3 regions of the Aestuariimicrobium sp. G57 genome follow, and region 3 is predicted to be linked to each of the others. Evidence: predicted binding sites of a transcription regulator. Region 3 holds the regulator's gene; each other region holds the start of a gene.
The links. Region 3 encodes HrcA, which represses chaperone genes, less so after heat shock. Its sites were predicted from a motif close to TTGGCACTCGNNNNNNNCGAGTGCCAA; they were not measured.
Positions count from the first base shown of each region.

Region 1: groL (chaperonin GroEL) is a predicted target of HrcA. The motif match lies at 6,021-6,047, and genes of this name have one in related genera.
Region 2: groES (co-chaperone GroES) is a predicted target of HrcA. The motif match lies at 4,775-4,801, and genes of this name have one in related genera.

Region 1 is NZ_JBNINW010000003.1:315,939-325,930, reverse strand. Features, by position in the region: gene ACQCX5_RS08590 (serine/threonine protein kinase) at 29-1,552, shown strand; gene ACQCX5_RS08585 (MarR family winged helix-turn-helix transcriptional regulator) at 1,617-2,138, shown strand; gene ACQCX5_RS08580 (class I SAM-dependent methyltransferase) at 2,090-2,713, opposite strand; tRNA gene ACQCX5_RS08575 (tRNA-Thr) at 2,820-2,895, shown strand; gene manA (mannose-6-phosphate isomerase, class I) at 2,909-4,120, opposite strand; gene ACQCX5_RS08565 (DUF3263 domain-containing protein) at 4,315-4,647, shown strand; gene ACQCX5_RS08560 (class I SAM-dependent methyltransferase) at 4,650-5,441, opposite strand; gene ACQCX5_RS08555 (hypothetical protein) at 5,531-6,004, opposite strand; gene groL (chaperonin GroEL) at 6,194-7,819, shown strand; gene ACQCX5_RS08545 (hypothetical protein) at 7,947-8,924, shown strand; gene ACQCX5_RS08540 (hypothetical protein) at 8,977-9,492, opposite strand; gene ACQCX5_RS08535 (hypothetical protein) at 9,548-9,992, shown strand, end outside.
Region 2 is NZ_JBNINW010000004.1:298,371-308,362, forward strand. Features, by position in the region: gene ACQCX5_RS11370 (rhomboid family intramembrane serine protease) at 1-466, shown strand, start outside; gene ACQCX5_RS11375 (NUDIX hydrolase) at 463-951, shown strand; gene ACQCX5_RS11380 (THUMP-like domain-containing protein) at 948-2,147, shown strand; gene ACQCX5_RS11385 (TetR/AcrR family transcriptional regulator) at 2,199-2,777, shown strand; gene ACQCX5_RS11390 (energy-coupling factor transporter transmembrane component T family protein) at 2,774-3,397, shown strand; gene ACQCX5_RS11395 (biotin transporter BioY) at 3,478-4,038, shown strand; gene ACQCX5_RS11400 (energy-coupling factor ABC transporter ATP-binding protein) at 4,039-4,722, shown strand; gene groES (co-chaperone GroES) at 4,946-5,242, shown strand; gene groL (chaperonin GroEL) at 5,266-6,849, shown strand; gene ACQCX5_RS11415 (HAAS signaling domain-containing protein) at 7,038-7,682, opposite strand; gene ACQCX5_RS11420 (PadR family transcriptional regulator) at 7,685-7,939, opposite strand; gene guaB (IMP dehydrogenase) at 8,201-9,724, shown strand; gene ACQCX5_RS11430 (GuaB3 family IMP dehydrogenase-related protein) at 9,797-9,992, shown strand, end outside.
Region 3 is NZ_JBNINW010000006.1:140,231-150,222, forward strand. Features, by position in the region: gene ACQCX5_RS13420 (DUF3097 domain-containing protein) at 1-267, shown strand, start outside; gene ACQCX5_RS13425 (hypothetical protein) at 260-1,168, shown strand; gene ACQCX5_RS13430 (inositol monophosphatase family protein) at 1,177-1,965, shown strand; gene ACQCX5_RS13435 (MBL fold metallo-hydrolase) at 1,983-2,870, opposite strand; gene hrcA (heat-inducible transcriptional repressor HrcA) at 2,981-4,000, shown strand; gene dnaJ (molecular chaperone DnaJ) at 4,011-5,201, shown strand; gene ACQCX5_RS13450 (16S rRNA (uracil(1498)-N(3))-methyltransferase) at 5,198-5,971, shown strand; gene tgt (tRNA guanosine(34) transglycosylase Tgt) at 5,968-7,206, shown strand; gene ACQCX5_RS13460 (helix-turn-helix transcriptional regulator) at 7,188-8,168, opposite strand; gene ACQCX5_RS13465 (hypothetical protein) at 8,254-8,442, shown strand; gene ACQCX5_RS13470 (queuosine precursor transporter) at 8,462-9,169, opposite strand; gene ACQCX5_RS13475 (DUF5709 domain-containing protein) at 9,288-9,767, shown strand; partial or broken gene ACQCX5_RS13480 (HNH endonuclease signature motif containing protein) at 9,830-9,992, opposite strand, start outside.

The sequences.
Region 1 (9,992 bases), on a different contig from region 3:
CCCGGCCGCGAGCTAGGCTCGTCCGGTCATGGATGCACCAGCCAACGTCTTCGCAGGCCGCTACCTGGTGGCCGGGCCGCTCGGCCCGTCCACCGAGTGGCGGGCCGTCGACCCCCAGGGTCGCTCCGTCGTGCTCTCGACCCACGACCTGCCTGCCCATCCGGTGCACGACTGGCCGGCGCGCCTCGAGTCCGTACGAAGAGCGTTGGTCGGCGTCGTCCACCCCAACGTCGTGCCGGTGCTCGACCTGGCCACTCACGACCGCACGTTGGCTGTGGTCACCGACCCGGCAGCCGGCCCCACCCTGGCCGGCGTGCTGGCTGATGAGGGCACGCTCGCGCCCAGCGAACTGACTGCGGTCGGCGCCCAGGTGGCCCAGGGCCTCGCCGCGCTGCACGAGGCCGGCCTCACGCATGGCGCGCTGTGTGCCGACAATGTCTGGCTGCACGAGTCGGGTGGCCTGCTGGTCGCTGGGCTGACCGGGTGGGCCGAGCCCCGGCTGCGCGCCGACCGGCTGATCGCTGCCGGCCCCGATGCAGACGCCGACCTGCCGTGGCGCGCACCAGAGATGGGGGCCCCCACCCCACGGTCAGACCTGTACGCCCTAGGGGTGCTGCTCTATGAACTGGGCTGCGGCGTTCGCCCCTTTGCGGGCGACAAGCACGCGTTGCTGCACGCCCACGCCAATCTGGCGCCCGGTCGCCCGGCCGGCGTTCCCGACCCCATCTGGCAACTGATCACCGAGTTGCTGGCCAAGGACCCGCAGTGGCGCCCGGCCAGCGCCGCCGACGTCGCAGGCCGACTCGGCCAGGTGCACGACCGTGTGCAGGGGCTGCCGGCCGCCACCCCGATCGATGTTCCGCCCGCACCGCTGGGCCCGGTGGCACCCAGTTCGCCGCGCACCCCGCCACGGCCCCGCAACCCCTACGCGTTGCGGCCGCGGACGACCGCCAGTCCTGCTGCCCAGGGACCGCAGGCCGCCAACCCGTATGCCGTGTCGCGGCCGCAGGCCCCGAACCAGCCCTACGCCCTCGACCGGGCCCGCTTGCAGCAACAAGCCGCCGACTCCGGTGGCAGGCGCAACGCCGTCATGCTGGCAGTCCTTGCTGTCGTCATCGTGTTCGGCCTTGCCGCGACGTACTTGCTGTTGCGGCCAGACAGTGACCAGGCGACCCCACAAGCGTCCCAGCCCACCTCGGCCCCTGCCCAGCGGTCGTCCGCGCGCCAGAGCTCGGACGCCCCCAGCACCGAGCAGCCCAGCACCGAGGGGTCATCCAGCCAGCCCACGCCCACCGCCCCGTCCAGCACGCCGCCGGTGCCGTTCCCCGACGGCGTGCGGGAGTGTTCCCCGGCGCTGGGTGCCAACCGGGCCACGTCGTGTGAGTTCGCGGTCAACGTCGAAACTGCCTGGCGGGCGGGCACCCGCACGGGCACCACGACGGTGACGGCGACCAGTCCGGTGACCCAGCAGACCTACACCATGACCTGCACCCTCGACGCCCTCGCCGTGTGCACGGGCGGCAACAACGCGGCGGTCTACATCCGCCCGTGACTGGTTACTTAAACAAACAACTGATAGGATGATTGAACGAGCAAACGAGGACGAGGGGTGCAGGATGGCGACGAAGTGGCTGAATCCAGAGGAGCGCGAGGCGTGGATCCGACTGGTGGCACTCGTTGAGCTGATGCCCAACGTCTTCGACGCCAGGCTGCGCCACGATGCGAAGCTCGTCTATTTCGAGTACTACGTGCTCGCCATGCTGTCAGAGGCGGACGACCGCACGCTGCGCATGAGCGAACTTGCCGCCATGACCAACGCGACCCTGCCGCGGCTGTCGCATGCTGTGCGCCGGCTCGAGCAGCGCGGCCTCGTCGAGCGCTTCCCCTGTGCCGAGGACGGCCGCTCGACGAATGCCCGACTCACCGACGCGGGCCTGGGGCTGGTCGTCGAGACCGCGCCGAAGCACGTCACCCACGTGCGCTCCGCCATCTTTGATGCCCTGACCGAAGAGCAGGTCGCCCAGCTCAGCGAGATCTCGGGTGCTCTGCTGCAGGGGCTGGCCGCGGTCTCGGACAAGCAGGTGCCGCCTCAGGCGAGGCTGAACACCGCCACCAGGAAATTGTCGCCCTCGCGATAGGGCCGCAGGTCCCAGGTCGACAGCGCCAGGTCGAGCGTGAGCCCGGCAAAGGTCGCGTCCTGCACGAACTCACTGAAGTCATAGCCGCGGCCGGCGCCGAACCCAACCACCGCTCGTCCACCGGGAGCCAGGTGGGTCGCGAAGCGGCGCAGCACCTCGGCACGGGTCGACTCGGCGAGAAAGCCCATCACGTTGCCCGCACACACGATGGCGTCGAAACCCTCGGTGATGCCACGCGATGGCAGGTCGAGCACGGCCAGGTCGCCCACGAGGTAGGTCGGGCCTGCATGGTCGGCCTCGGCGGCATCGATCAGCCCGGGGTCGACGTCGACGCCGACGACGCGGTGGCCGAGCTTGTGCAGGTAGCCGGTCAGCCGACCCGGGCCGCAGCCCGCATCCAGGATGTGCGCCCCACGCCCCACCATGGCGTCGATCATGCGGGCCTCGCCGTGCAGGTCCTGACCCTGGGCGGCCATCACCTTGAACCGGTTGATGTAGCGCTGGGTGTGGTCGGGATCAGCCTCGATGATGCGGATCCACTTGGACGGCTCAGGGGCCTGCAGTTGTTCACTCACCCGGCCAATGCTAGTGACGTGGCCCACAGCCGACGCGGCGGGGTGGGGCCTGCCGATTTCCCCCACACGCGCACGGTCGGCACAATTGGGGGAGCCCAAGAGGCATGCCCCCTTAGCTCAGCGGCCAGAGCATCTGTCTTGTAAACAGAGGGTCGCGGGTTCGACTCCCGCAGGGGGCTCCAGGCTGACCCGCGCTCACGCCCCCGCGTAGATGCCCGCCGCGGCCAACCATGCCACGGCATCGCCGTTGACCCGCACGACCTCGCCCGCCGGGATGAACAACGACCGGCCCTTGACGACCTCGACCGTCTCGTCGGCACCGGAACAGGCCAGGTAGCCGTCCTCGACGAGCAGGATGCGCGCGCCCTCGCTGGCCGGCAGCAGCAGCGGCTCGTTGCTGCTGGCGCCACGTCCGAGCTCGATGTGCCACAGTGCGAACTCTGGGCTCGGGGTGGGGTAGCGCGACAGCCCCGGCGCCTCGGTGACGGGGTCGACGAGCATCGTCGGCTGCCCCACGAACTCGACGACCTGCACCAGCCCGTCGACGTCGATGTGCTTCTGGGTCAGCCCGGCGCGCAGCACATTGTCGCTGCTCGCCATGATCTCGATGCAGGTGCCCTTGAGGTGGGCGTGCATGTTGCCGGGGTTCATGAAGACCGCGTGCCCCGGCTCGAGGTCAAGGCGGTTGAGCAGCAGGCCCGCCAGAATGCCCGGGTCGCCGGGGAAATGCTCATCCAGCTCGATTGCCGTGCGGGCAAAAACGCCCAGCTCGCCGCGGTCGTCGACATGGCGCAGGGCGGCGGCCACGACCTGGTCGACCAGCCCCTGGTGCTGTTCGGCGAGCGACAGCGCCACCAGGAAGACCTCGGCCAACGCCGCCTCGCCGACACGGTTCTTGAGGGCCCCGATGACGGGGTTGAGTTCTGGCCCGGCGTCGAGCTTCTCGAGCAGGTCGGCGGTCTGGCAGGCAGGACGAAACCCGCTCAGGGTGCTGAATGGGGTGAGGGCGACGGCCATCTCAGGTTTGGGCCACGGGTCCTTGAACGAGCGCCTGGGATCGTCGAGGGAAACGCCTGCGGCGTTCTCGGCGTCGAAACCCGCCTCGGCCTGGGCGCGATTGGGGTGGGCCTGCAGACTGAGGGGCTGGCTGGCCGACAGCACCTTCATCATGAACGGCAGCGTCGGCCCGAACTGCTCGACCGACCGCGTGCCGAGCAACTCGGGGTGGGCGTTGATCACCCGCAACAGGTCTGCCTGCTGTTCGGGCAGCGTACTCGGCGACTTCGGGTGCGCCCCGAGCCAGAGCTCAGCATGGGGCTCGCCGGTCGGTTCGATGCCGAGCAGCGCAGGGATCGCGTCATGCGACCCCCACGCATAGGCCTGGACTGTGCCTTCGAGCAGCATCATCGCTAGGGTCAGCCTTGTCGTGGTCGGGGGCAGGCAGCACCGCCCGGATGGCGTCACTGCCAGCCCGGTCGGGCGTTGGCGAGCACAGTCTATCCGGGTGCGTGATCAGCCATCAGGGCCGCCGTGCCCAAACGCCGCGGCACCGTCACGACGATGAATGACATCACTGTCATTCGCTCGCTAGACTGGCCCGCATGTCAGTGTCCCGCCATGCCAGCCGTGCCCACGCCAGCACCGTCAGCCTCGTCGCCGACCCCCACGGCGCCCCGGCAGCCGGCCACCTGAGCGAGCGTGACGCGGCGATCCTCGAGTTCGAGAAGTCGTGGTGGGCCGCTGACTCCTCGAAGACGAGCGAGATCCGTGAGCGCTTCGGCATCTCGACCACCGCCTACCACCAGATCCTCAATGCACTGTTGGACGACCCGGCCGCGCTTGCCGCGCAGCCGCTGCTCGTGAAGCGACTGCGCCGCCTGCGCGACCAGCGCCAGCGCCAGCGGTCCGCGAGCCGGCTGGTGCAGCACGGCTGATCTCACGCCGCAGGCACCCGCCCGCGTGCGGCCCGTGCTGCAGCCGTCAGCGTGAACCCGCCCTCGGGTCGTCCAAGTCTGTCGAACAATGCCGCGCGCAGGGCAGAACGGTCGTCATCGCCGAGCGCCCTCGTGTGCGCCCCCGCTGGCCCGACGCCGGCCAGGAACGTGCCCCACAGCTCGTCGAACGAGGAATAGTCGCTGGCCACCCGCAACACGTCCTCGTGCACGTCGACGAGCCCACATGCGCTGAACAATCCGGTGAGTTCGCCCGGCGCGCCCAGCACCAGCACCCGGGCCTCCTGCGGGGCGTCCGGGTTGAGCGACAGTGCCGCGTCCCAGAAGCTGCGCAGCAGTTGCATGCCTGCCTGGTAGTCCCACACACACGCCGCGATCATGCCGCCCGGACGCACCACGCGCGATTGCTCGCGCACGGCCGACTCCGGGTCGGGGATGAAGTGGAAGACCAGCTGCGACAGGGCCACATCGACCGTGTCATCGGCCAGCGGGATCGAGTCAGCAGAGGCCTGGTGCACGACGGCGGCGGGGTGGGCGGCACGGCACTCGGCGACGAAACCGGGGGAGGGGTCGATGGCCGTGACATGCTCGGCGCCGAGCCGGGCGACCAGTTCGGTGGTCAGGGCGCCGGGGCCGCAGCCGACGTCAAGCGCAGTCAGTCCGCCGCTGTGCGGCACGCCGGCGAAATCGGCGAACAGCGGTGACAGCGGCTTCGAATAGCGGCCCATGAACGAGTTGTAGGCCCCACCCGAGACCTGGAACGCGTGGGTGGTCATGGCTCCCCCCTTTGGGGCAATGCGTCCACGGACGTGGGCGACCACGGGGAGGAGCACTTCCGCGCCGGCCCTGATACGTCCCCCAGGGCTCAGCGCTGGCGGTGCCCGACCAACCCGCGCAGTTGTGCGATCCCCTGCGCCAGCGGCCGGGTGGGCGCGACCTCGTAGCCGCCCAGCGCGAGGTCGGCCGACTGTTCGAAGAAGTTCGCTGATGCCCTGTCGCCCGTGCGCAGCCACGACCAACCCATGGCACCGGCATACAGGGGCAGGTACAACAACCCCAGTGAATAGGCGTACTGCCAGGTGTGGTTGACCTCGTGGCGCAGCAGTCCCGGACGACGCGACTCGATCTGTGCCCACGACGGTGCCGCGGTGAGCACCACCGACCCGACGGTGAACGCGCTGGCCATGGGGAATCCCAGCCGATAGCCCTCGGCCAGCCAGATGCCGTCCTCGCCGCGCACGACCCGGGCCCGCCCGATGCTCGCCACGACCAGCCCCAGCGGGGTCGAGAGGTTGCACCAATTCGCGAAGTTGCGCACGCGCGCCATCACCGGGGTCACGACCACCATTCTGCCCTTTGCACTCTCTTGGGTCGAGTGCTAAGAATGGTGTTAGCACTCAGTGCGTCAGAGTGCTACCGCAGCCAGGTCTGGTGAGGCCCCCATGGGCCGTCCGTCGCGGGCACCGGCATGGCGATCACCAACCACGGGGTTTCACGACCCCTGACGCGGGAGGATTCCCCAACAACCATGGCAAAGCTGATTGAATTCAACGTCGAGGCCCGCCGCGCCCTCGAGCGGGGCATGAACACCCTGGCCGACGCGGTCAAGGTCACGCTCGGCCCCAAGGGCCGCAACGTCGTGCTGGAGAAGAAGTGGGGCGCCCCCACCATCACCAACGACGGCGTCTCGATCGCCAAGGAGATCGAGCTGGACGACCCCTACGAGAAGATCGGCGCCGAGCTGGTCAAGGAGGTCGCCAAGAAGACTGACGACGTCGCCGGCGACGGCACCACCACCGCCACCGTGCTGGCCCAGGCAATGGTCCGCGAGGGTCTGCGCAACGTGACCGCCGGTGCGAACCCCATTGAGCTGAAGAAGGGTATCGAGAAGGCCGTCGAGGCCATCATCGCCGAACTCGGCAAGCAGGCCCGTCCGGTCGAGACCCGCGAGCAGATCGCTGCCACCGCGTCGATCTCGGCTGCTGACCCCAGCGTTGGCGACATCATCGCCGAGGCGATGGACAAGGTCGGCAAGGAAGGCGTCATCACCGTCGAGGAGTCGAACACCTTCGGCATCGAGCTGCAGCTCACCGAGGGCATGCGCTTCGACAAGGGCTACATCTCGCCCTACTTCGTCACCGACACCGAGCGCATGGAGGCCGTGCTCGAGGATCCCTACATCCTCATCGTGAACTCCAAGGCCAGCTCGCTCAAGGAGCTGCTGCCGCTGCTCGAAAAGGTCATGCAGGCCTCGAAGCCGCTGCTGGTCATCGCCGAGGATGTCGACTCCGAGGCCCTCGCCGGCCTGATCGTCAACAAGATCCGTGGCACCTTCAAGTCGGTCGCCGTCAAGGCCCCCGGCTTCGGTGACCGTCGCAAGGCCATGCTGCAGGACATCGCCACCCTCACCGGCGGCACCGTGATCTCGTCCGAGGTCGGCCTGTCGCTCGAGACCGCAACCCTCGACCTGCTGGGCCAGGCCCGCTCGGTCATCGTCACCAAGGACGAGACCACCATCGTCGAGGGCGCGGGTGATTCCGAGGCCATCGCCGGGCGCGTGCAGCAGATCCGCAACGAGATTGAGAACTCGGACTCGGACTACGACCGCGAGAAGCTGCAGGAGCGCCTCGCCAAGCTGGCCGGCGGCGTGGCCGTCATCAAGGTCGGCGCGGCCACCGAGGTCGAGCTCAAGGAGCGCAAGCACCGCATCGAGGACGCCGTGCGCAACGCCAAGGCTGCTGTCGAAGAGGGTCTGGTCGCCGGTGGCGGCGTCGCCCTCGTGCAGGCTGCCAAGGCCGTCAACCTCGACTCGCTCGAGGGTGACGTGGCCACCGGTGCGCAGATCGTGCTCACCTCGGCCTCGGCCCCGCTGCGCCAGATCGCGACCAACGCCGGCCTCGAGGGTGGCGTGATCGTCGAGAAGGTCTCGAACCTTGAGCCCGAGCTCGGCCTGAACGCTGCGACCGGTGAGATCGTCAACATGCTGGACGCCGGCATCATCGACCCGGCCAAGGTGACCCGTTCGGCGCTGCAGAACGCGGCCTCGATCGCGGCCCTGTTCCTGACCACCGAGGCCGTCATCGCGGACAAGCCCGAGAAGGCTGCCCCGATGCCCGGCGGTGGCGACGGCGGCATGGGCGGCATGGACTTCTGAGTCCAGCCCACCCGGCACCACGAGCAACACGCACCACCAGCAACACCCGGACGGGCGGTCCCTCTGCAAAGGGGCCGCCCGTTCGGCGTCCGGCGGCCCTGGTCCTGCGGGTCCCTATCCTGCTGACATGATCCCTCCCCGTCATGCCCTGGTCGCCGCCGGCCTCGCGCTGGCCCTGCTGGGCGGGTGCACCGGTGGTGGATCCACCGGCGACTCGTCCACTGGCTCGCAGAGCACGGAGTCGCAGAGCGGCAGCCCGGCAGAACTGCCCCCGACCGACCCGCGTGAGGCCGACCTGCGGGCCCAGCTGGAAGCCCGGGTGAAAGAACTGGGCGCCGACGGTGTCTCGGCGGTCAGCGTGACGGCCGACGATGCGGGGTTGACGGTGCGCAAGGGCAGCGACCAGCGGACCTACCGCCTGACCGGCAGTACCGAGGGAAACCCTGACACCGGCTACTACTACGGCATCAAGCCGGTCCCGGAGCTGTCGCTGAAAAACCTGCTCGCGGCCCAGACCGCCGCCGCCGAAGCGTGCGACGGCGTCCCGGCCATCGCCGAACTCGAGGTCACCCCTGCCGGAAGCGTGGTGATCACCGGCCGCTGCCTGCGCGACCAGCCCACCGTGTCCGACATCATCAGCCAGACCCTGGACGGGTTCGACGTGCCTGTGCTCGCCGATGGCGACACGGCAGAGGGCCTGAACGCCGTGTTCGAGCAGTTCATGACGACCCATGGTGGTCAGCTGGCGGGCGTGTCGATCGCCTACATCCCCGGCGGCACCATGGGGGCGGCCGTGTTCTCGGCCGATGCGGTGAAGCTCAACGGGGAACACTGCCTGCCGGTGCTCGACTGGCACACCCGGCACAAGCACGGCCAGGGTCTGACAATGCCCTGCGCGTCCGGTGACACCGGGGCCGGCAAGTCGTTCGATGTCTCCGAACTGGCGCCACGCAAGGTCGCCAGCGCCCTGACGGCGATCTACCGCGAGGTGCCCCGGGCGAGCATGCGGTCCGCACAGGTCACCCTGACCGACGCGGGGTTCCGGATCGTGGTGACCGCCGAATCTGGCGTCAGCACCTGGACGCTGGACGGCCAGCGGGTCTGAGCAAGGCCACGTGCGCTTCGTGCGCTGGTGTCGCACATGCGCAGTCCAGGGCTCAGCGAGGCTCCATGTTGCGGTTGAGCGGGGTTTCACCGGTGGCTGTCTTCAGCAGGATCGTCGGGTCCTCGCCCTCACCGGCGGCCTCGATGGTCAATTGTGTCGTCGACTTCTCACGCACCAGCTCGACCGCACGGTCCAGGTTCAGGTGGCGCAGCTCGAACCCGACCCGTCCGGTCCACGCACCTTGCGACGTGGTTTCCACGATTTCTCCCGAATTCCACAGCTGTCGACGTGACCCGCCGTCGGCGGTCAGCGTGGTCATCCGCACGTTGCGCCGGTCCAGCTCCACGGCCATGATCGGCTCGTCCCCGGAGTGGTCGTCCATCTCGGCGAGGATCGCCTGCACCCGGCTGGTCGGCCACGTCGGGTTCGACCGGTAGGCGGACCGGCCGAGCAGGACGGCGGGGATGGCGACCACGACGACGACACTCAGGACGAGCCACAGCGCGAGGCTGACCCGGGAGCGCGATGGCGCGACGGGCCGGGATGGGTGGGACGGGGGGAACGTCATGCCCCCGACGATAGGCGAGCAGGGGCTGACCCGGGCAAATGGCAATATGGCGCCCATGACCCAGGACGCCTCGTTCACTTCGCTGATGGAACACCTCGCACGGGCACAGGCCACGATGCGGGTCAACCGCGAACAGCAGGGCGAGGTGCCGACCGGTGACGTCGAGGGCAACGACCCGACCGGCACCGTCACCGCGCAGCTCGATGCCTCAGGCCGGCTGGTGGGCCTTCGGGTCGCCGACGACTGGTTGTCGGACCTGCAGGACGCGGACGGTCTGGCCACCGCGCTCACCGCAGCGGCGGCCGACGCACAGATGCGTCGGTTCGGGCTGTCATCGGCGCCCGTCGACAAGGTGCCGAAGTCGGTCGATGAGATCAACAGGATCCTGGACGAGGCCGGCGACAAGGCCGAGCGATCGGTCGAGGTGACCGCGGCCGACCGCGAGGCAGTGGACCAGCATGTCGCAGGCTTCGTCCAGCAGCTCGAGCGGGCCGTGGCGA
Region 2 (9,992 bases), on a different contig from region 3:
GGGCGGCGGGGCGCTGCTCGGCATGGGCTACCTGCAACTGTTGGTGCTGCTGCTGTGGATCGCCGAGTACCCCCGACGGCCGTTCTTCTTCGGCATCCCCGCGTGGGTCATCGGGGTGGTGCTGGTGGCCGTGCAGGTGTTGCAGCTGGTCATGTTCCGGGCCGTGGGTGGCCTGGTCACGCTGGTCATCTCGATCGTGCTGGTGGCGGTGCTGGCCCGCTCGCAGGGGCTGCTCACCGACTACGCCTGGATCCCCGGACGCCGCGCCGCCGGCTCACGCCAGAAGGCCGGGGTCGGTGCCCGGGTCAAGCAGGCCAAGGCCAGCCGCGAGCAGCAGCAGCGCAGCAATGACGCCGCCCGCATCGATGAACTGCTCGACAAGATCGGCGCCCAGGGCATGCACAGCCTCACCGATGCCGAGCGCCGCGAACTGGAACGCCTGCGCCAGCGCCGCCAGACGCGATGATCACCCCGATCCTGACGACGCTCGCGTTCGTCCGGCACCCCGATGGTGAGCGGGTGCTGATGTGCCACCGGGTCGCGCGCGCCCGCGACGAGCAGCACGGCAAATACAACGGCCTGGGCGGCAAGGTCGAGCGTGACGAAGACGTCGTGGCCTGCATCCGGCGCGAACTGTGTGAAGAGGCTGGGCTCGAGGCGGTCTCGCTGCGGCTGCGTGGCACCGTCTCGTGGCCGGGGTTCGGCCGCGACGGGTCCGACCACTTCGGGTTCATCTTCGTGGTGGACGAGTTCACGGGCGAACCCCCTGCAGGTAACGACGAGGGCGTGCTCACGTGGGAACGCATCGACGACCTGCCGCGGCTGCCGATGTGGGAGGGCGACAGGCACTTCGTGCCGCTGGTCTTCGACGAGGCGGTGCCGCAGTTCCATGCGGTGCTGCCCTACCGCGACGGTCGCCCGGTGGGCTGGGACGTGAGCGTGCTGGGGTGAGCGCGCTGCTCACCGACAGCACCGGCCAGCAGGCGTTGGCGCTGGCCGCCGCCCAGGACGACCCGGGCTCCGTGCAGGCCGCAACCCGGCTGCGGGCGCAGTTCAGTTCCGAACTGGCCACCGCGGCCCTGCACCAGGAAGCGCTGCGCCGCCGCGCGCGGGCCAAGTTAGGCGACCGCGCCGCCGACATGCTGTTCACCGCCGACGGGCTCGAACAGGCCACGCGCCCCGAGGTCTCGCGGTGGCGCTTCGCCCGGCTCGTGGCGGCGGGTATCACGAGGGTGGTCGACCTGGGTTGCGGCATCGGTGCCGACGCGATGGCAGCCCTCGACGCCGGTCTTGACGTCGTGACGATCGAGCGCGACGCCGAGGTCGCCGAGTTTGCCCGGCACAACCTTGCCGTCGCGAATGGGCAGGCCGGCCCAGGGACGGCCGAGGTCGTCGTGGCCGACGCCATCGACTGGGCCGCGGCGCACCTGCACTCGTCCAGCCCCACGACGGCCGTGCTGCTCGACCCCGCCCGGCGCACCGACCGCGGACGCACCTGGCGCGTCGAAGACCTGAGCCCCCCGTGGGACTTCGTGCTCGACGTGCTGGCGGCGGGTCGCCCGGCCGTGGTGAAGCTGGGCCCCGGCATCGACCGCAGCATGCTGCCGCAGGTGCCGACGAGCCACGTCAGCCACGGCGGTGATGCCGTCGAGACCACGCTGTGGGGCGGGCCGCCCGGCGTTGCGTTCCCAGGGGTGGAAGCGGTCGTCATCGACCGCGCCGGCACCGTGCACACACTGTCGGGGCAGCCACGCGCCGTGCCGTTCGGCCCGCTCGGATCCTGGCTGCACGAGCCCGACCCCGCGGTGAGCAGGGCCGGGCTGGTGGGGCTGCTGGGCGATGACCTGGTCCAACTCGACCCGACCGCGGGCTACTACTCCGGCAATGTCGACCTGACCAGCCCGTTCGTCACCAGCTTCGAGGTGCTCGAGGTGCTCGAGGCCAGCCCCAGACGGTTGAAGGCCTGGGTGCGAGAGCATGGCGTGGGCACCCTCGAGATCAAGAAACGGGGTCGCGGCGGCCTGCTCGATGTCGACCCGGCGGCCCTGCGGCGCCAGCTGAAACCCAAGGGCCCGGCCAGCGCGACGATCGTGCTGGCCCCGACCGGTGAGGGCGTCCGGGCCATCGTGTGCCGACGGGCGGGCTGAGCCCACCCAAGGCATTGTTGAACGGTGTTCAGCTGCCGGTACTCTGGCCCCATGCCGCTGACGAAGACCGAGGTGCTCGCCGCAGCCCTCGAGATCCTCGATAGCTACGGGCTCGCCGACCTGAGCATGCGCCGCCTCGCCGCCGACCTCGGCGTGCAGCCGGGCGCGCTCTACTACCACGTCGCCAACAAGCAGACGCTGCTGGTCGAGCTGGCCGATGTGGTGCTGGCTGACCTCGAACCGGCCGGCGGCCCTGCCGTTGACCCCGATGCCGACCCCAGCCAGGTCGTCCGCGACTTCGGTGCCCGGCTGTACGCGCTGCTGCGACGGCACCGCTCGGGCGCCGAGCTGGTCAGCGCCGCGCTGGCGATGCGCCCGGTCGACGAATCGCCGGCCACCGGGCTTGCTGCCCGGCTCGAACGGCTCGGCGTCGATACGGACGATGCCCAGGCCCTGGCCCACGGCACCCTGCACCTGGTGCTCGGCCACGCCCTCGACGACGAGCAACGCCGCCAGTACGCCCAGTTCAACCCGGACGCCACCACGGACGGCGCCGACCCCGCCCGCCTCGACCGCGCCCTGCAACTGCTCGGCGCCGGGCTCGCCGCGCTGGCAACGACACCGCCATGATGACCCTCTACCAGCCCGGCCACAGCCTCGTGCACCGCTGCCCGGCCGGCGTGAAACTGCTGGTCATGCTGGCCTGCGGCACGGCGGCCTTCTTCGTGGACGACCTGCGCGTGCTGCTCGTGGCCCTGGGCGTGGTGCTCGGGCTGGTGGTGGTCGCAGGCATCCGTGCCCGGGTGGTGTGGCGCACCGCACGCGCCGTGCTCGCGATGGTGGCGCTGGTGGTGGTGTTGCAGGGGCTGCTCGGTGACTGGCCCACAGCCTGGGTAGTGGGGGTGCGCGTGCTGGTGGTGATCGTGCTCGCCAGCATGATCACCTGGACCACCACCCAGGGCCAGATCATCGACGCCGTCGAATGGACCGCCGGCCCGCTGCGCAGGTTCGGCGTGCGCCCGGAGCGCATCGGGCTGATGATCGCGCTGGTGTTCCGGTTCGTGCCGGTCATTGCTGAGGAATCGGCGCGCGTGCGCGAGGCCCATGACGCGCGGGGCGTGCGACCGGGGTTCAGCTACCTGGCGCCACTGGTGATCCGCACGCTGCGCATGGCCGATGGGCTGGGGGAGGCGCTCGAGGCACGCGGTGTTGATGATGAGCGTGTCGACGCTGCGCGACGTCCGAGTTGAACACTGTTCAAAAAGTGTGGTGCAATACGAGCTGCCCCGCCCTGATCGTCCACGAACCTGATCGTCCACGAAAGGCCCCGATGATGCGTGCCAAAGACCTCGCCCTGGTCGCCCTGTTCACCGCGCTGATGGTGGTGCTGGGGCTGGCCCCGCGCATCCAGCTGCCGCTGCTGCCGGCGCCGTTCACCACCCAGACGCTCGGCGTGATGCTGGCCGGTGGCATCATCGGCGCCAAGCGGGGGTTCGCCTCGATGGCCCTGTTCGTGCTGCTCGTCGCCGTCGGCGCGCCGGTGCTCGTGGGCGGGCTGGGCGGCTTCGGCATGCTGCTCGGCCCCACCGGCGGGTTCATCTGGGCCTACCCCCTCGGCGCCCTGGTCACCGGCCTGCTGGTCGAGGCCTGGTGGAAGCGCCTGAACTACGTCTGGGCGTTCATCGCCTGCTTCATCGGTGGCTCGCTCGTGCTCTATGCCATCGGCCAACCCTGGCTGATCGCCAACAGCGGGCTGACGCTCTCGCGGGGCTGGTGGTCATGGGTGATCTACCTGCCCGGAGACCTGGTCAAGACGGTCGTCGCCGCCGCGGTGATCGTGACCGTCAAGAAGGCCTACCCGTTGATCGCCCCGCGCCGCGTGACCGCCTGAGTGATCGAGCTCGACCAGGTCAGCTTCAGCTACCCGCAGCGTGACGTGCTGCGGGGCGTGAGCCTGCGCCTGGTCGAACCCCGCATCGGCATCATCGGCGGCAACGGCTCGGGCAAGTCGACGCTGGCCCGGCTGCTGAACGGCCTGGTCGCACCCACCGAGGGGCGGGTGCTGGTCGATGGCCTCGACACCCGCCGCGACCTCAAGGGCGTGCGGCGCAAGGTTGGCTTCGTCTTCCAGGACCCCGACCTGCAGATCGTGATGCCGACGGTCGTCGAAGACCTGGCGTTCTCGCTTCGTCCACTCAAACTACCCGCCGCCGAACGCGACCGACTGCTCGACGAAACCCTTGTCAAATACCGGTTGGACGCCCACCGCGACCACCCGGCCCACCTGCTGTCGGGGGGCCAGAAGCAGTTGTTGGCGATCGCGGCAGTGCTGATCACCAACCCCTCGGTGTTGGTCATGGACGAGCCCACCACGCTGCTCGACCTGCGCAACCGCCGGGCCGTGATGCGGCTGGTCGCGGGCCTCGAGCAGCAGGTGGTGATGGTCACCCACGACCTCGATGTGCTGGCCGACTTCGACCGGGTGCTGGTGATCGATGACGGCCGGGTCGCCGCCGATGGGGCACCGGCCGAGGCGATCGCGGCGTACGAGCGGTTGGTCGAGGCCTGGGCCTGATCCCCGGGCGCAGTTCTCTGGCACTCGGGTTCTCATGGCGCTCGGGGTTCTCTTGGCACTCGGGTTGATCGAGTGCCAACCCGGGTATAGGTTGGTTCTTGGCACTCCCGTACCGAGAGTGCCAGCGCCAGACGGGGCGGCACCGCGACGACGTCCCACCCGGCATTGTGTGGACAATCTCATCTGCCCCAGGGCAGCAATTGAACAAAGAAAGGGGTTTGACGTGGCAGCCACGATCAAGCCGCTCGAGGACCGCGTCCTCGTTCAGCCTCTCGACGCCGAGCAGACCACCGCTTCGGGCCTTTTCATCCCGGAAACCGCCAAGGAGAAGCCCCAGGAGGGCAAGGTCGTCGCCACCGGTCCCGGCCGCATCGATGACAAGGGCAACCGTGTTCCCCTCGACGTTGCCGAGGGCGACGTCGTGATCTTCAGCAAGTACGGCGGCACCGAGGTCAAGTACGACGGTGTCGAATACCTGCTGCTGAACGCGCGCGACATCCTCGCCGTCGTCAGCAAGTGACCTGGTAAGGACTGGTAGAACACATGGCAAAGACCCTTCAGTTTGATGAGGAGGCGCGTCGCTCGCTCGAGCGTGGCGTCGACATCCTCGCGAACACCGTGAAGGTGACCCTCGGCCCCAAGGGCCGTTACGTCGTCCTCGACAAGAAGTTCGGTGCCCCCACCATCACCAACGATGGTGTGACCGTGGCGCGCGAAGTCGACCTCGAAGACCCGTACGAGAACCTTGGCGCTCAGCTCGCCAAGGAGGTCGCCACCAAGACCAATGATGTTGCCGGCGACGGCACCACCACCGCCACCGTGCTGGCCCAGGCGCTCGTCCACGAAGGCCTGCGGGCCGTCGCATCGGGCGCCAACCCGGTCGGCCTCAAGCGGGGCATCGACCAGGCCGTGACCGCCGTGGTCGACGAGCTGCGCAGCCTCTCGCGGTCGATCGAGACCACCGAGGACATGGCGAACGTGGCCACCATCAGCTCGCGCGACGAGCAGATCGGCGCCCTGATCGCTGACGCGTTCGACAAGGTCGGCAAGGACGGTGTCATCACCGTCGACGAGTCGAACACGTTCGGCACCGAGCTCGAGTTCACCGAGGGCATGCAGTTCGACAAGGGCTACCTGTCGCCGTACTTCGTGACCGACGCCGATCGCATGGAGGCTGTGCTCGAGGATCCCTACATCCTCATCCACTCCGGCAAGATCAGCTCGATGAACGACCTGCTGCCGGTGCTCGAGAAGGTCATCGCCGCCCACGGCACCCTGTTCATCGTGGCCGAGGACGTCGATGGCGAGGCGCTGTCGACCCTGGTCGTGAACAAGATCCGTGGCACCTTCACCTCTGTTGCCGTCAAGGCCCCGGCCTTCGGTGACCGCCGCAAGGCCATGCTCGAGGACATCGCGATCCTGACCGGTGGTCAGGTCGTCGCCCCCGAGGTCGGCCTGAAGCTCGACCAGGTGGGTCTCGAGGTGCTCGGCCGCGCTCGTCGCGTCGTCGTCACCAAGGACAACACCACCATCGTCGACGGCGCTGGTGCCCATGAAGAGGTTTCGGCTCGCGTGGCCCAGCTGCGCGCCGAGATCGAGCGCACCGATTCCGACTGGGACCGCGAGAAGCTGCAGGAGCGGGTTGCCAAGCTCGCCGGTGGCGTCTGCGTGATCAAGGTCGGCGCTGCCACCGAGGTGGAGCTCAAGGAGAAGAAGCACCGCATTGAGGACGCCGTCTCGGCCACCCGTGCGGCCATCGAAGAGGGCATCGTCGCCGGTGGCGGCTCGGCCCTCATCCACGCTGCCCGCGTGCTGAACGATGGCCTCGGCCTGACCGGTGACGAGCGCACCGGTGTGCAGATCGTGGCCCAGGCCGTGCGTGAGCCGCTGCGCTGGATCGCCGAGAATGGTGGCGAGCCCGGTTATGTGGTCGTGTCGAAGGTCGCCGAGCAGGAGCCCGGCAATGGCTACAACGGCAAGACGGGCGAGTACGTCAACCTCATCGAGGCCGGCGTCATCGACCCCGTCAAGGTGACCCGCTCGGCGCTGGCGAACGCGGCGTCGATCGCGTCGCTGCTGCTGACCACCGAGACCCTGGTGGTCGAGAAGGTCGAGGACGAGGACTGATCACCTCGACCACGAGCTGAATGGCGAACGCCCCGGGAAGCCCGGGGCGTTCGTCGTTGGTGGGTGAACGTTCACGCCGACACCTTTGGGGGCACGTCGACACCGGTGGACAGGTGTCAGCGCGCACGCAAGGGTGTCAGCGTGCCCGTTTCAGCCATGCCGCGGTCCCGTGCGACTCCGGGAGCCGATCAGCCCCGTCTGGCCGCCCGGACGAGCTTCAGGCTCGCCCACACCACGAAGGCCAGGTAGATGATCGTGAAGCCGATGGCCACCCAGTTCATGACACTCAGCCCCGGATCCGGAGCCGGCTCGCACCCCTCACCCGCACAGGTGACAGTTGCGACGAAGCCCACGCCGGCGACCGCCGCCCACGTGAACGGCATCAGCGTGCCCCACGACAGGGCGGCCAACACCTTGTCACCCAGGTTCCAGCGGCTCGACAGCACCAGCGCCACGATGCCCGCGACCCACATCGGGATCGCCAGGAACCACACCACGAAGAGCAGCGCGGCCCCCACCAGCAGGATGGCTGCAGCGGCCTCGGCTCGTCCCCGGTTCGGCTTCTCGGGCGCGGTCATCGGCACCCCCATGGACGAGCCTTGCGGCGCGGCGGCATCGACGACCTCGGCAGGCGTGCCCAACCGCTCGAGCACGTCGCGAATCTCGGCCTCGGACGGGTCGCCGGCCAGCGGCGGCTGGTTGAAGGCATCGAGCAGGTGGTGCTCGATGTCGGCGACCAGTTCGTTGGCCTGGTCGGCGGGCAGCCGGCGGGCCTCGGCGCGCAGCCGCGCGAGATAGTCGGCGACGAGCCGGTGGTCGAGTGCGCTCATCATGATCATTGCCTTCTGGTGAGGATGTCGTCGACGGAGAGCTTCAGTGCGCCCCATGCCTGACGGAAGTCGTCGAGGGCCTGGTGGCCCTCGGGGGTGAGCGAGTAGTAGCGCCGCGGGGGGCCCGACGGCGACTCGCCCCAGGCGGTCTGCACCAGACCGTCCTTGCGCAACCTGCTGAGCAGGGGATAGATGGTGCCTTCGCGGGCCAGCAGACCAGCCTGCGACAGTTCGGTTACGCCGCTCCCCCTGGAGTGCACGACGCTCCCCATCCGTCCATGCCGCTCCCCACCGAGCCGGCCGCCACGGGAGCGTCGTGCGCCGAAAGGGAGCGTCGTGCGCCTGAGGGGGAGCGTCGTGCACCGAACGGGAGCGTCGCGGGCGGAAGGGGCGCCACCGCCACCGCCACCCACCACCCCCGTGCGCCCAGCGCGAACGCGGACGCCCAGCAACGTTCCCGGTTTCAACAACCCACGGCCCGGCGCATAGAATCGAGACCGGTCGACGGAAAGGCGCACGCAGTGAACGACGAGCTCAACGGCACCGGAGTGCCCCCTAAATTTGCCACTCTGGGTCTCACCTACGACGATGTGCTGCTGCTGCCCGGCGAGACTGACGTCATCCCCAGCGAGGTCGACACCACTGCGCAGCTGACCCGCGACCTCACCATCAGGATCCCGCTGCTCTCAGCCGCGATGGACACCGTCACCGAGTCGCGCATGGCCATCGCCATGGCCCGCAACGGCGGCCTCGGCGTGCTGCACCGCAACCTGTCGATCGAGGACCAGGCCGAACAGGTCGACCTGGTCAAGCGCACCCAGACCGGGCGCATCACCAATCCCGTCACCATCGGCCCCGATGCCACCCTCGAAGAGCTCGATGCGCTGTGCGGCCGCTACCGCATCTCGGGCGTGCCGGTCGTCGACGAGCAGCGCCGACTGCTGGGCATCTGCACCAACCGCGACCTGCGGTTCACCCCCGTGGACGAGTGGGCCACCACCTACGTGCGTGACGTGATGACCTCGTCCCCGCTGTTCACCGCACCCAGCGACATCAGCCGTGAGGACGCGACGCTCATCCTGCGCCAGAACAAGCGCGAGCGGCTGCCGCTGGTCGACGCCGACAACCGGCTCACCGGCCTGATCACGGTCAAGGACTTCGTGAAGTCCGAGCAGTTCCCCGACGCCAGCAAGGACGCCCAGGGCCGGCTCATGGTCGGCGCCGGGGTGGGGTACTTCGGCGATGCCTGGCAGCGCGCCACCACGCTGATCGAGGCCGGTGTCGATGTGCTCGTGGTCGACACCGCCCATGGTCACGCACGGCTGCTGCTCGACATGGTGCGCAAGCTCAAGGCAGACCCCGCCACCCGCAACGTGCAGGTGATCGGCGGCAACGTCGCCACCCGCGCCGGCGCCCAGGCGCTGGTCGAGGCCGGCGTGGACGCCGTCAAGGTCGGTGTCGGCCCCGGCTCGATCTGCACCACCCGCGTGGTCGCCGGTGTCGGCGTGCCTCAGGTGACCGCGGTCTACGAGGCCAGCCTCGCCGCCGGCCCAGCGGGCATCCCGGTAATCGCCGACGGCGGCCTGCAGTACTCGGGCGACATCGCGAAGGCCCTTGTCGCAGGCGCTTCAACGGTGATGGTGGGCTCGATGCTCGCCGGTTGTGAAGAGAGCCCGGGCGAGACCGTGTTCATCGCCGGCAAGCAGTACAAGCAGTACCGGGGCATGGGCTCGCTCGGCGCCATGAGCAGCCGCGGCAAGAAGTCCTACTCCAAGGACCGTTACTTCCAGGCCGACGTGGCCAGCGATGACGAGCTGATCCCTGAGGGCATTGAGGGCCAGGTGCTCTACCGCGGCCCCGTCGGGCAGGTGCTGCACCAGATGGTCGGTGGCCTGCACCAGTCGATGTTCTACGTGGGTGCGCGCACGATCCCCGAGCTGCAGCGCAACGGCCAGTTCGTGCGCATCACCTCGGCGGGCCTCAAAGAGAGCCACCCGCATGATGTGGCCAACATCGCCGAGGCGCCCAACTACAGCGGTCGCTGACGTCGTCCGGGCTGCCGGGCACTAAAGTGTGTGGCTGGCGCGAGCCACACACCGACAGCGAAGGCAGGTCACATGTACGACATCGGACGCAGCAAGCGCGCGGAGCGTGCATTCTCGCTCGACGACATCGCGATCGTGCCGAGCAGGCGCACGCGTGGCGCCGAACAGGTCGACCTGCGCTGGAAGATCGATGCCGTGCAGCTCGACTTCCCGATCCTCGCCGCACCGATGGACTCGATCATGTCGCCGGCCACAGCGATCGAGGTCG
Region 3 (9,992 bases):
ATGGTGACGGGGCACGACTACATCGATGTCTGGCATGCGGTGAAGCCGGCGGTCATCGGGCTGAAGAAGTGGCCCGAGGTGCCCCGCGATGTTGACTTCAAGAAGGGGACGCTCGCCGCGTTGAAGCAGCCGCACGACGACCAGAAGGACATCGCCACGTTCTGGCGTGCCCTGCTGGGGCGGGTCAAGTCCTATCGTGACCTCGACGGCAGGTTTGTGACCGAGGTCGAGAAGCTGATCGACTTCGTCACCGCCGACCATGTCTGACCAGCCCACGCTGCCGCCGCTGCACGTCATCGCCGACGACCTGTATTCCCGCGACCCGGCAGAGTTCATCGCCCGGCGCGATGCGTGGGTCAAGCAGGCCCGCACCATCAAACGACGCGACGCCGCGGACGAGATCAAGGCGCTGCGGCGCCCCTCCGTGGCGGCCAGCTACCTGAACCGAGCGGTCCGCACACCGCTGCCGACGCTGCTCGAATTTCTCGACCTGGGTGGGCCGATGCGCGAGGCGCAGGCAGCGCTGAGCGTGACCGAGCTCGCCGGGTTCGCAGCCCAGCGCCGCGCCCTCGAGGACCAGGTGGTCACGGGGCTGGTGGCGCTGCTGGCCGACCTGGGGGTGCAGCCCTCAGCGGCGAGCCTGGACGAGGTGCGCCTGACGCTCACCGCTGCGCTCGCCGACCCCGAGGCTGAGCAGGCGGTCCGGTCGGGCTGCCTGGCGCGTTCGCTCAGCTATGCCGGGTTCGGGCCAGTGGACCTCGACCAGGCGCAGGGCGCGCCACCCCGGCGCGACCGGTCACACCTCACGCTCGTCCCCGACCTGCCGGACGAGGCCGAGGCGGAGGCCGAACGCACCCACCGGCAGGCCGGACGCGCACACGACCGCGCCGTGAAGGTGCACGAGCGGGCAGTGCAGGCCCAGGCGAAGGCGCAGTCACATCGCGACGAGGCGGCCGCCCGGCGCGACCAGGCGCGTGCCGACCTCGAGGCCGCCCGCGCAGCCCTCGACCGGGCACAGGACCAACTCGACGTGGCCGACCAACGGCTGCAGGACGCCGACGAGGCCCTGGCCACCGCAGACCAGGACCGCGAGGACACCGCCCACGCCCTGGGGACCAGCGCCGATGCGCTGGCCGCAATTCGTGGGTCCGGGCACCCAACTGGTTGACTGGGGCCATGGACACCGAAGCTGTGCTGGACCTGATCCATCGAGTCGCCGACGAGGTGATCAACCCGCGTTTCCGGGCGCTGACTGCTGACCAGATCATCGAGAAGGACGGCCCCGGTGACCTGGTCACCGTCGCCGACCGCGAGGCCGAACAGGCCATCACCAGCGAGCTGGTCGCCCGCATTCCCGGCTGCGTCGTCATCGGCGAAGAGGCGACCTTCGAAGACCCCACGCTGCTCGACAAGGTCGCCAGCGCGCCCCATGCCTTCCTGGTCGACCCGATCGACGGCACCAAGAACTTCACCGAGGGCAAGGTCGAGCATGCCGTGATGGTCGCCGAGCTCAAGCACGGGGTGACCACGCGCTCGTGGATCCACCAGCCGGCGCTGGGCCACGACTACGTCGCCGAACTGGGTGGCGGCGCGTGGTGCGACGGTGTGCGGCTGGCCAAGCGCGAACCCGTCGAGGGCACCCCGCGCGGGCGCACCAGCCGCACGCGCGTGCTGCAGACCGACACCGGTGGCCAGCTCACCTTCGAGGGCAGCAAGTGGTGCTGCGGGGTCGACTACCCCGACATCGCGCAGGGCACCAACGACTTCCTGATCTACCTGAACAACAAGCCCTGGGACCATGCGCCGGGTGCGCTGCTGGTGGCCGAGGCGGGCGGCGGTGTCTACAGCTGGACCGGCAGCCCGTACGCCGCCGGCAACACCGAGAAGGGCCTGCTGGCGGTGGGCCACCCGAGCCTGTTGCCGACGGTCAAGAACCTGCTCGACCTGCGCATCGGCGCCGCCTGACTGGAGTCGTCCAGGAGCTAGAGCCGGCCCAGCAGCGGCAGCTGGGTGCGGGGCACCTGCCCGTGCCCGGCCAGTTCGGCATACAGCTTGGGCAGCGCCGCGGCGACCGTTGTGGTGCTGAACGGCCACTCCCACTCGGACGCGCCGGGGTGGGGGTTGCCGTCGGGCAGGGTGGGCGTCGTCAGCGCCTCGATGGCCTGCTCGAGGCGCACACCACGCTTGACCAACGCCTCGGCCGAGCCGTAGAGCATGCCGATGTTGGCCCGCTGTTCGAAGATGCCGACCCGGTTCGTCGCCGGCCCGTGCCCGGGCACATAGACCGTCTCGTCGGTGGCACCGCCCAGGATCCCGTCCAGGGCCATCGGCCAGGTCTCGATCGAGGATTCATCGCTGGTCTGGACATCGCCGGAGGTCTCGACCAGGTCTCCGGTGAACCACACCTTGCGGCTCGGCAGGTGCACCAGCACATCACCCTGGGTGTGGGCGGGGCCGAAGTGCAGCATCTCGACGCGCAACTCGCCCAGGTCGATGGCCTTGACCAGCGAGAAGGGGTGTGAAGGCGCTGCCTGGCCCTCGACGGCCGCGGCCGCCCCCACCAGCGACTCGTGGCCGTAGCTCGCGGCGTCGGGGTCCGACAGGTCGATACCGGCCAGCCCACCGAAGTGGTCTGCGTGGGCGTGGGTGATGACGACCCGGTCGACCGGGCGGCCTACCAGCTCGGCGGCCGAGGCGGCGATCGCGCGTCCCTGCTCGGGCACGGACCCCGTGTCGACGAGCAGCACATGCTCGGTGCCGACGACGAGGCCGACGTTGACACCGTCGGGCTCGCAGGCCAGCACCCACACGTCGTCGGCGACGGGTGTCCAGCTGCCGTTCGACCAGGTGTCCACTGACTTGTTTGGCACAGCCTTGTTTTGCACAGCCCCAGCCTGCCACGACTGCAGCGAGTCGTTGAATCGGAGTAGACTGGCACTCGTTTGCCATGAGTGCCAAGATGCCCGGGGGAGTGTAGGAGGTGAGTGCCGTGGACGACAGGAAGCTCGAAGTGCTGCGGGCCATCGTCACCGACTACGTCGACAGCCGCGAACCCGTCGGGTCGAAGGCGCTGGTCGACCGCCACCAGCTTGACGTCTCGCCCGCGACCGTGCGCAACGACATGGCCGTGCTCGAAGAAGAGGGCTACATCACCCAGCCGCACACCAGCGCCGGTCGAATCCCCACTGACAAGGGCTATCGCCTGTTCGTCGACCGGCTTGGCGAGGTCAAACCGCTGTCGGTGGCCGAGAAGCGGGCCATCAATGCCTTCATGACCGGTGCCGTCGACCTCGACGACATCGTGGGACGCACGGTGCGGCTGCTGGCCCAGCTGACCCGCCAGGTCGCGATCGTCCAGTACCCCAGCATGCAGACCGCCGTGGTGCGCCACGTCGAGCTGGTCTCGCTGTCGGTCGACCGGGCGCTGCTGGTGCTGATCACCTCGAGCGGACGCGTCGAGCAGCGGGTCATCGACCTGCCCGCCCACACCGAGGAACAGCTGGCCGCGTTGCGCGTTGGGCTGAACACCGCCGCGGTCGACCAGTTGCCCCAGAGGGCCGCCGAACGGCTGCAGACCGTGCTCGACGACGTCGCCTTCGACGACCGGGTGGCTGCGGCCACGGTGATCGCGACGCTGCTCGAGATGCTGGCCACCGACCCCAGCGCCCGCATCGTGGTCGCCGGGGTGCCGAACCTGACCCGGTTCACCCAGAACTTCGAGACGGCCGTGCAGCCGGTGCTCGAGGCGCTCGAAGAGCAGGTGGTGCTGCTACGGCTGCTGGGTGAGACCCGCGGCGGTGATGTCACCGTGCGCATCGGTCAGGAGAACCCATACGAGAACCTGCAGACCACCTCGGTCGTGACGAGCGCGTACGGTGACCCGGGGCACACCTGGGCCAGCTTGGGCGTGGTCGGCCCCACCCGGATGGACTACCCATCGACGATTGCCTCGGTGCGCGCGGTCGCGCGCTACCTGGGCCGCTACCTGGCGGAAGGATGAGCCAACCCTGATGAGTCGCGACTACTACGAGGTGCTCGGCGTTGACCGGGACGCCACCCCGGAACAGATCAAGAAGGCCTATCGCAAGATGGCCATGAAGGTCCATCCCGACGTGGCCAGCGACCCTGATTCCGCCGAGAAGTTCAAAGAGGTGCAAGAGGCCTACGAGGTGCTGCACGACGAGCACAAGCGTGCCGTCTATGACCGTGGGGGAGACCCCAACGGCCGCGGCGGGGGGGCTGGCTTCGACGGCTTCGGTGGTTTCGGCGGCGCGGGCTTCGGCGGTGCGGCGGGAGGCTTCGACTTCACCAACCTGGTCGATGCGATGTTCGGGGCGCAGGCCCAGCGTGGTCCGCGCTCGCGCACGCGTCGTGGTCAGGACGCGCTGGTGCGCCAGCAGCTCACGTTGGCCGAGGCGGCCTTCGGCGTGACCAAGCCGCTGACGATCGACACGGCGGTGCTGTGCCCGAAGTGTGCGGGCAGCGGCGCCGAAGAGGGTTCGGAGCCCATCACCTGCGCGACCTGCCATGGCCGCGGCGACGTGACCACCGTGCAGCGCTCGTTCCTGGGTGACATCCGCACCAGCCAGCCCTGCCCGGTCTGCCGCGGCTACGGCACCGTGATCCCGCGTCCGTGTGGCGAGTGCTCCGGTGAAGGACGCGTGCGCCACAAGCGCCAGATCAGCGTGAAGATCCCCGCCGGCGTCAACACCGGAAACCGCATCCACCTGGAATCGCAGGGTGAGGTCGGCCCCGGCGGCGGCCCCGCCGGTGACCTGTACGTCGAACTCGTCGTCGCCAACCACGAGGTGTTCAGCCGCGAAGGCGACAACCTCGAAATGGCGCTGCGCATCCCGATGACCGCCGCGGCGCTGGGCACCACCATCGAGGTGACCACCCTCGAGGCTGAACGCGATGACTCGGACGAGGCAGACCGCACCATCTCAGTCGAGGTGCCGGCCGGCACGCAGTCGGGCACCCGCGTCGGTGTCGCCAACCGGGGTGTGCCACACCTGCGTGGCGGTGGCCGCGGCGAGCTCGGCATCACGTTCGTGGTGCAGACGCCCACCAAGCTGAACGACCGCCAGCGCGAACTGCTCGAGCAGCTGGCCACCGAACGGGAAGAGACCAACGTCTCGCCAAGCGTGCACAAGGGCCCCAAGTCGGTGCTCGGACGCATCAAGGAAGCCTTCGGCGGATGAGTGACGCCCTCTACCTCGGCGACCCTGCCCGGCTCGCGGTCGCCGCGGTGGGCCAACCCCTCACGCTCGACGGTGACGAGGGCCGCCACGCTGCCACCGTCAAGCGCACCCGGGCCGGCGAGACCATCCTGGTCAGCGATGGCCTGGGCCGGGCCGCGCGGCTGCGGGTCACCGAGGTGGCAGGCAATACCGTGACCGGCGAGGTCATCGAGGTGGTCGTCGCGGACGCCCCAAGGCACACCTGGCGCGTCGTCCAGGCGCTGGCGAAGGGCGATCGCAGTGACCTGTCGGTCGAACTGCTCACCGAGGTGGGGGTGCACCACCTGACCGCGTGGCAGTCACAGCGCACCATCGTGAAGTGGGACAACAAGGCCGACAGGGGCCTGGCCAAGTGGCGCTCGACCGCCCGTGAGGCGGCCAAGCAGTCGCGCCGCAGCTGGGTGCCGCAGGTGCATGACCAGGTGGTCACCACGAAGTCGCTGGTCGCGCACCTGGCCGCTGTCGGTGGGGCCGGCGAGGGCGGGCTCGTGCTGGTGGCCCACGAAGAGGCCACCACCCCCATCAGCGAGGTCGTCCTGCCCCCGTCGGGGCCGGTGACCGTGCTGGTCGGGCCCGAGGGCGGCATCAGCCCCGACGAGCTGGCGATGCTGGTCGAGGCCGGGGCGCAGCCGGTGCTCGTGTCCGACGGGGTGCTGCGTGCCTCGACCGCGGGCGCCGTCGCGCTGGTGCAACTGCAGCTGCTCGCCGACCTGCAGGCGGCGGGCGAGTGAGCGACCAGCAGCACGCCTTTGGGTTCACGCATGGCGCGGTGCTCGACAACGGGCTGGGCCGCACCGGCACGATCACGACCCCGCACGGCCAGGTGCAGACCCCGGCCTTCATCGCTGTGGGCACCAAGGCCACGGTGAAGGCCGTGCTGCCCGAGTCGGTCGCCCAGACCGGGGCGCAGGCCGTGCTGGCGAATGCCTACCACCTGTACCTGCAGCCGGGCGCCGACATCGTGGACGAGGCCGGCGGGCTCGGCCGGTTCATGAACTGGCCGGGACCGACGTTCACCGACTCGGGCGGCTTCCAGGTGATGAGCCTGGGCGTGGGGTTCAAGAAGGTGCTCGCCATGAGCACCGAGCGGGTCACCGACGATGACGTGATTGCCGAGGGCAAGCAGCGGATGGCCCACGTCGACGACGACGGGGTCACGTTCAAGAGCCACCTGGACGGGACGAAGCACCGGTTCACCCCGGAGGTCTCGATGGGCGTGCAACACCAGCTGGGCGCCGACATCATCTTCGCCTTCGACGAGCTGACCACGCTCATGAACACCCGCGACTACCAGGTGGAGTCCCTGGAGCGCACCCGGCTGTGGGCCGAGCGCTGCCTGGCTGAACACAGCCGGCTGACGGCTGCGCGTGCCGAGAAGCCCTACCAGGCGCTGTTCGGGGTACTGCAGGGTGCCCAGTACGAAGACCTGCGCCGCAAGGCCGCCCGCGACCTGGGAGGCATGGACGTCGACGGACAGCGCTTCGACGGCTTCGGCATCGGCGGGGCCCTCGAGAAAGAGAACCTGGGCACCATCGTCGGCTGGGTCGCCGAAGAACTGCCCTTCGACAAGCCGCGACACCTGTTGGGCATCAGCGAGCCCGACGACTTCTTCGCCGCGATTGCCGCCGGCGCCGACACGTTCGACTGTGTCAACCCGTCGCGGGTGGCCCGCAATGCGGCCATCTACACCGCCGACGGGCGCTACAACGTGAACACGGCTGCCTCGCGGCGCGCGTTCGTCCCGCTCGAGGACGGCTGCGACTGCTACACCTGCCGGCACTACACCCGGGCCTACCTGCACCACCTGTTCAAGGCCAAGGAAATGCTGGCCTCGACGCTGGCCACGATCCACAACGAGCGGTTCACGGTGCGGCTGGTCGACAACATCCGGCTGGCGATGCAATCGGGTGACTTCGAGGCCTACCGCGACGAGTTCCTGGGCAGGTTCTACGGCTCGCGGGCCTGACGCGGTTGCAGGGTGGCGGCGAGCCGTTCGACCAGGTCGGCCATCGCCTGGCGCAGCTCAGGGCCGTCGTCGATCGTGAACGGGTGCGGGATCTCGGCCAGCCATTCCGCGGCGAACGCGTCGGGGGTGCTGGTGCTGCCGGTGAGCACGCATCGTCCGGGGTCGTCGGGGTCGGTGACCAGTTGGCCCATGGACGCGCCGATCCAGTGCCGCACCTGCTCGAGTGGGGCGTCAAAGGTGACCTTCACGGGGTAGCGCCAGCCCATGGCGAGATTGCGCTCGAACTCGGTGACGGGATCGAGGCCCTCGGGCACGTCGGCCTCGGTGCCGGTGTCGACCGGGTTGGTCACGCGGTCGATGCGGTAGGTGCGCACGGCATCGACGCGGTGCGAATGGCAGAGCAGGTACCACTTGCCGAAGCGCGCCACGATCGCCCACGGGTCGACCACCTCGCGCCACTGCCGGTGCTCGGTGGTGTAGTCGAGCTCGACCCGGGTGTGGGCGGCCACCGCCGCCACCAGGGTCGCGATCACCTCGGGGTCGGTGGCGATCGGTGGACGACTCGATGACGTGGCGGCGTGTTCGATCATCAGCGCCGCGGGGCGGCCCACCCGCTCGGGCAGGGCACGCACCAGCTTGCCCAGCGCCTGTTCGACGGGGTCGGACAGGCTGGAGCCGGCCTGGGTGCCGTCCAGTGCCGCCATCACCAGGCCCAGGGCCTCGGTGGCGGTGAAGAGCAGTGGAGGCAGGCGCAGGCCTCGTCCCAGTCGGTAGCCGCCGTAGGGCCCACGTTCGGATTCGATGGGCACCCCGATGCCGCGCAGCGTGGTGATGCTGCGCCGGGCGGCGCGTTCAGAGACGTTGAGTCGGGCGGCGATCTGGGCCGCGGTCACCCCCGGGTGTGCCTGCAGCAACTCGAGTGCCAGCAGTGCCCGCGCGGTGGGTCCGGCGTCGGGGAACATGACTGAATTCTGCCCCGGATTGTGTCCAGATTTCGTCCGGAACCACTCCTAGCGTGGTGAGCAAGGTCACAGTAAGGAGTTCGTCATGACCAGCATCACGTTGCCCGCAGTGCGCATCGCCAGGGCCGCACGCCGGGTCAGGCCATGGCGCCGGTGGTGGGTGGCAGCGCGGCGGCCGTCGGGGTGGGACCGTTTCGACACGGTGCATGGCGAGGCCATGGGGCCGGTCGGGGCCGGGGCCGAGCAGCACAGGTTGTACCTGCAGATGCGGTAAGCCTGCCTGGCAGGCATTCTCAGCGCTGGTGCAGCGCGGCCTGGTAGCTCGGCTCGCGCTGCTTCAGCCAGCCGATGATCAGCCGGGTCACTGGCACGAACGCGAACTCGACCAGCGTCTTCCACAAGAACCCGAAGAAGACGTAGTTCAGCCACTGGGTGATCGAGCTGATGCCGATCGCGGTGGCGGCGATGGTGCAGAACAGCAGCGTGTCGAGCAGTTCGCCGACGCCCGTCGAACCCATCAGCCGCAACACCAACGCGCGTTCGTGGGTGCGGGCCTTCATGCGGCTCATCACCCAGGCGTTCGACAACTGGCCGGCCAGGAACCCGGCCACCGAGGCGGCGACGATCTGCCAGACAGGCCCGAGCGCTGTTTCAAGGGCCGCCTGCTTGGCCAGGCCATAGTCGTCCGAGAAGCCGGGCAGCGCGATCAGCACCCAGAACGTGAGCACCGCAAGGATCGAGGCGCCGAAGCCGAGCAGGGTCGCACGGCGGGCCGCCCGGAAGCCGTAGACCTCGCTGATCACGTCGCCCACGATGTAGGCGATCGGGAACAGGAAGAAGCCGCCGTCAGTGATGATCGGACCCAGCTGCACACCCTTGGACGCGCCGATGTTCGACAGCACGATCACGACGGCCATCAGGGTCACGAGCACGTCGAAGTGGGACGAGCCACGCTGGGCATAGGCGGGGGTGGTGGTGGGGCGTTCGGCGGTCTGGGTCACCGGGGCATTGTAGTCGTCCCGGGCGGCCTTTCGCTGGTTCGCTGACAAGCCTGATTGTTCTGGTCGAGTTGGCGGGGGGTTGCTTGGGACAAGGGCAAACGGGTGGCAGAATCGGGTCATGGAAGCCACCTACGAAACAGATGAGGCCGCAGAAGACATCGTCGTCGACCAACTGCAGCCCGGGGAGACCCTGATCGATCGTGGTGTGGATGACGCCCTCGACGAGGGCATCATCGCCCCGTTCGACTGGTCACCGGCGCAGGGGTTCGGCAACACTGCGCGTGAAATGCGTGAGGGCGAGACCCTCGAGATGCGCATCAAGCAGGAAGTGCCCGAGGTCGTGTCCACCGACGACGAGCAGGACTGGAACCCGCTGAAGGAGCGGCGCCAGGTCGGGTCTGAGCGGGCCGGACGGCTCGTCGGTCACGATCATGGGTACGACTCCGTCGACCTCGAGAAGGAATCGATCGGTGAGGACGTCGGGTTCGCCGGCGGTGCTGCGTCGGCCGAAGAGGCCGCGATGCACATCATCAGCGATGACGACCTGGAGAACTCTGCCGAGGACGAGGGCGACCTCGAAGAGACTGTCGAGGTCTGAGGGCCCCCGCGGGCATGCCGGTGGCCCGCCGGGGTGCGGCGGGTGCGGCTGGGTGGGATCGCTCAGCTGGCCAGGGTGTCTTCCTCGCGTTCGGGGCGGGGCAGGATCTGTCCGGTGGGGTCTTCGACGAGCCAGGTGTGGCTGGGGGTGACGAGGTAGCCGAAGCCGAGGGGTGATTTCCAGAGGTAGGTGCCTGGGGAGGGTTGGGATAGGCGCCAGCCGCCG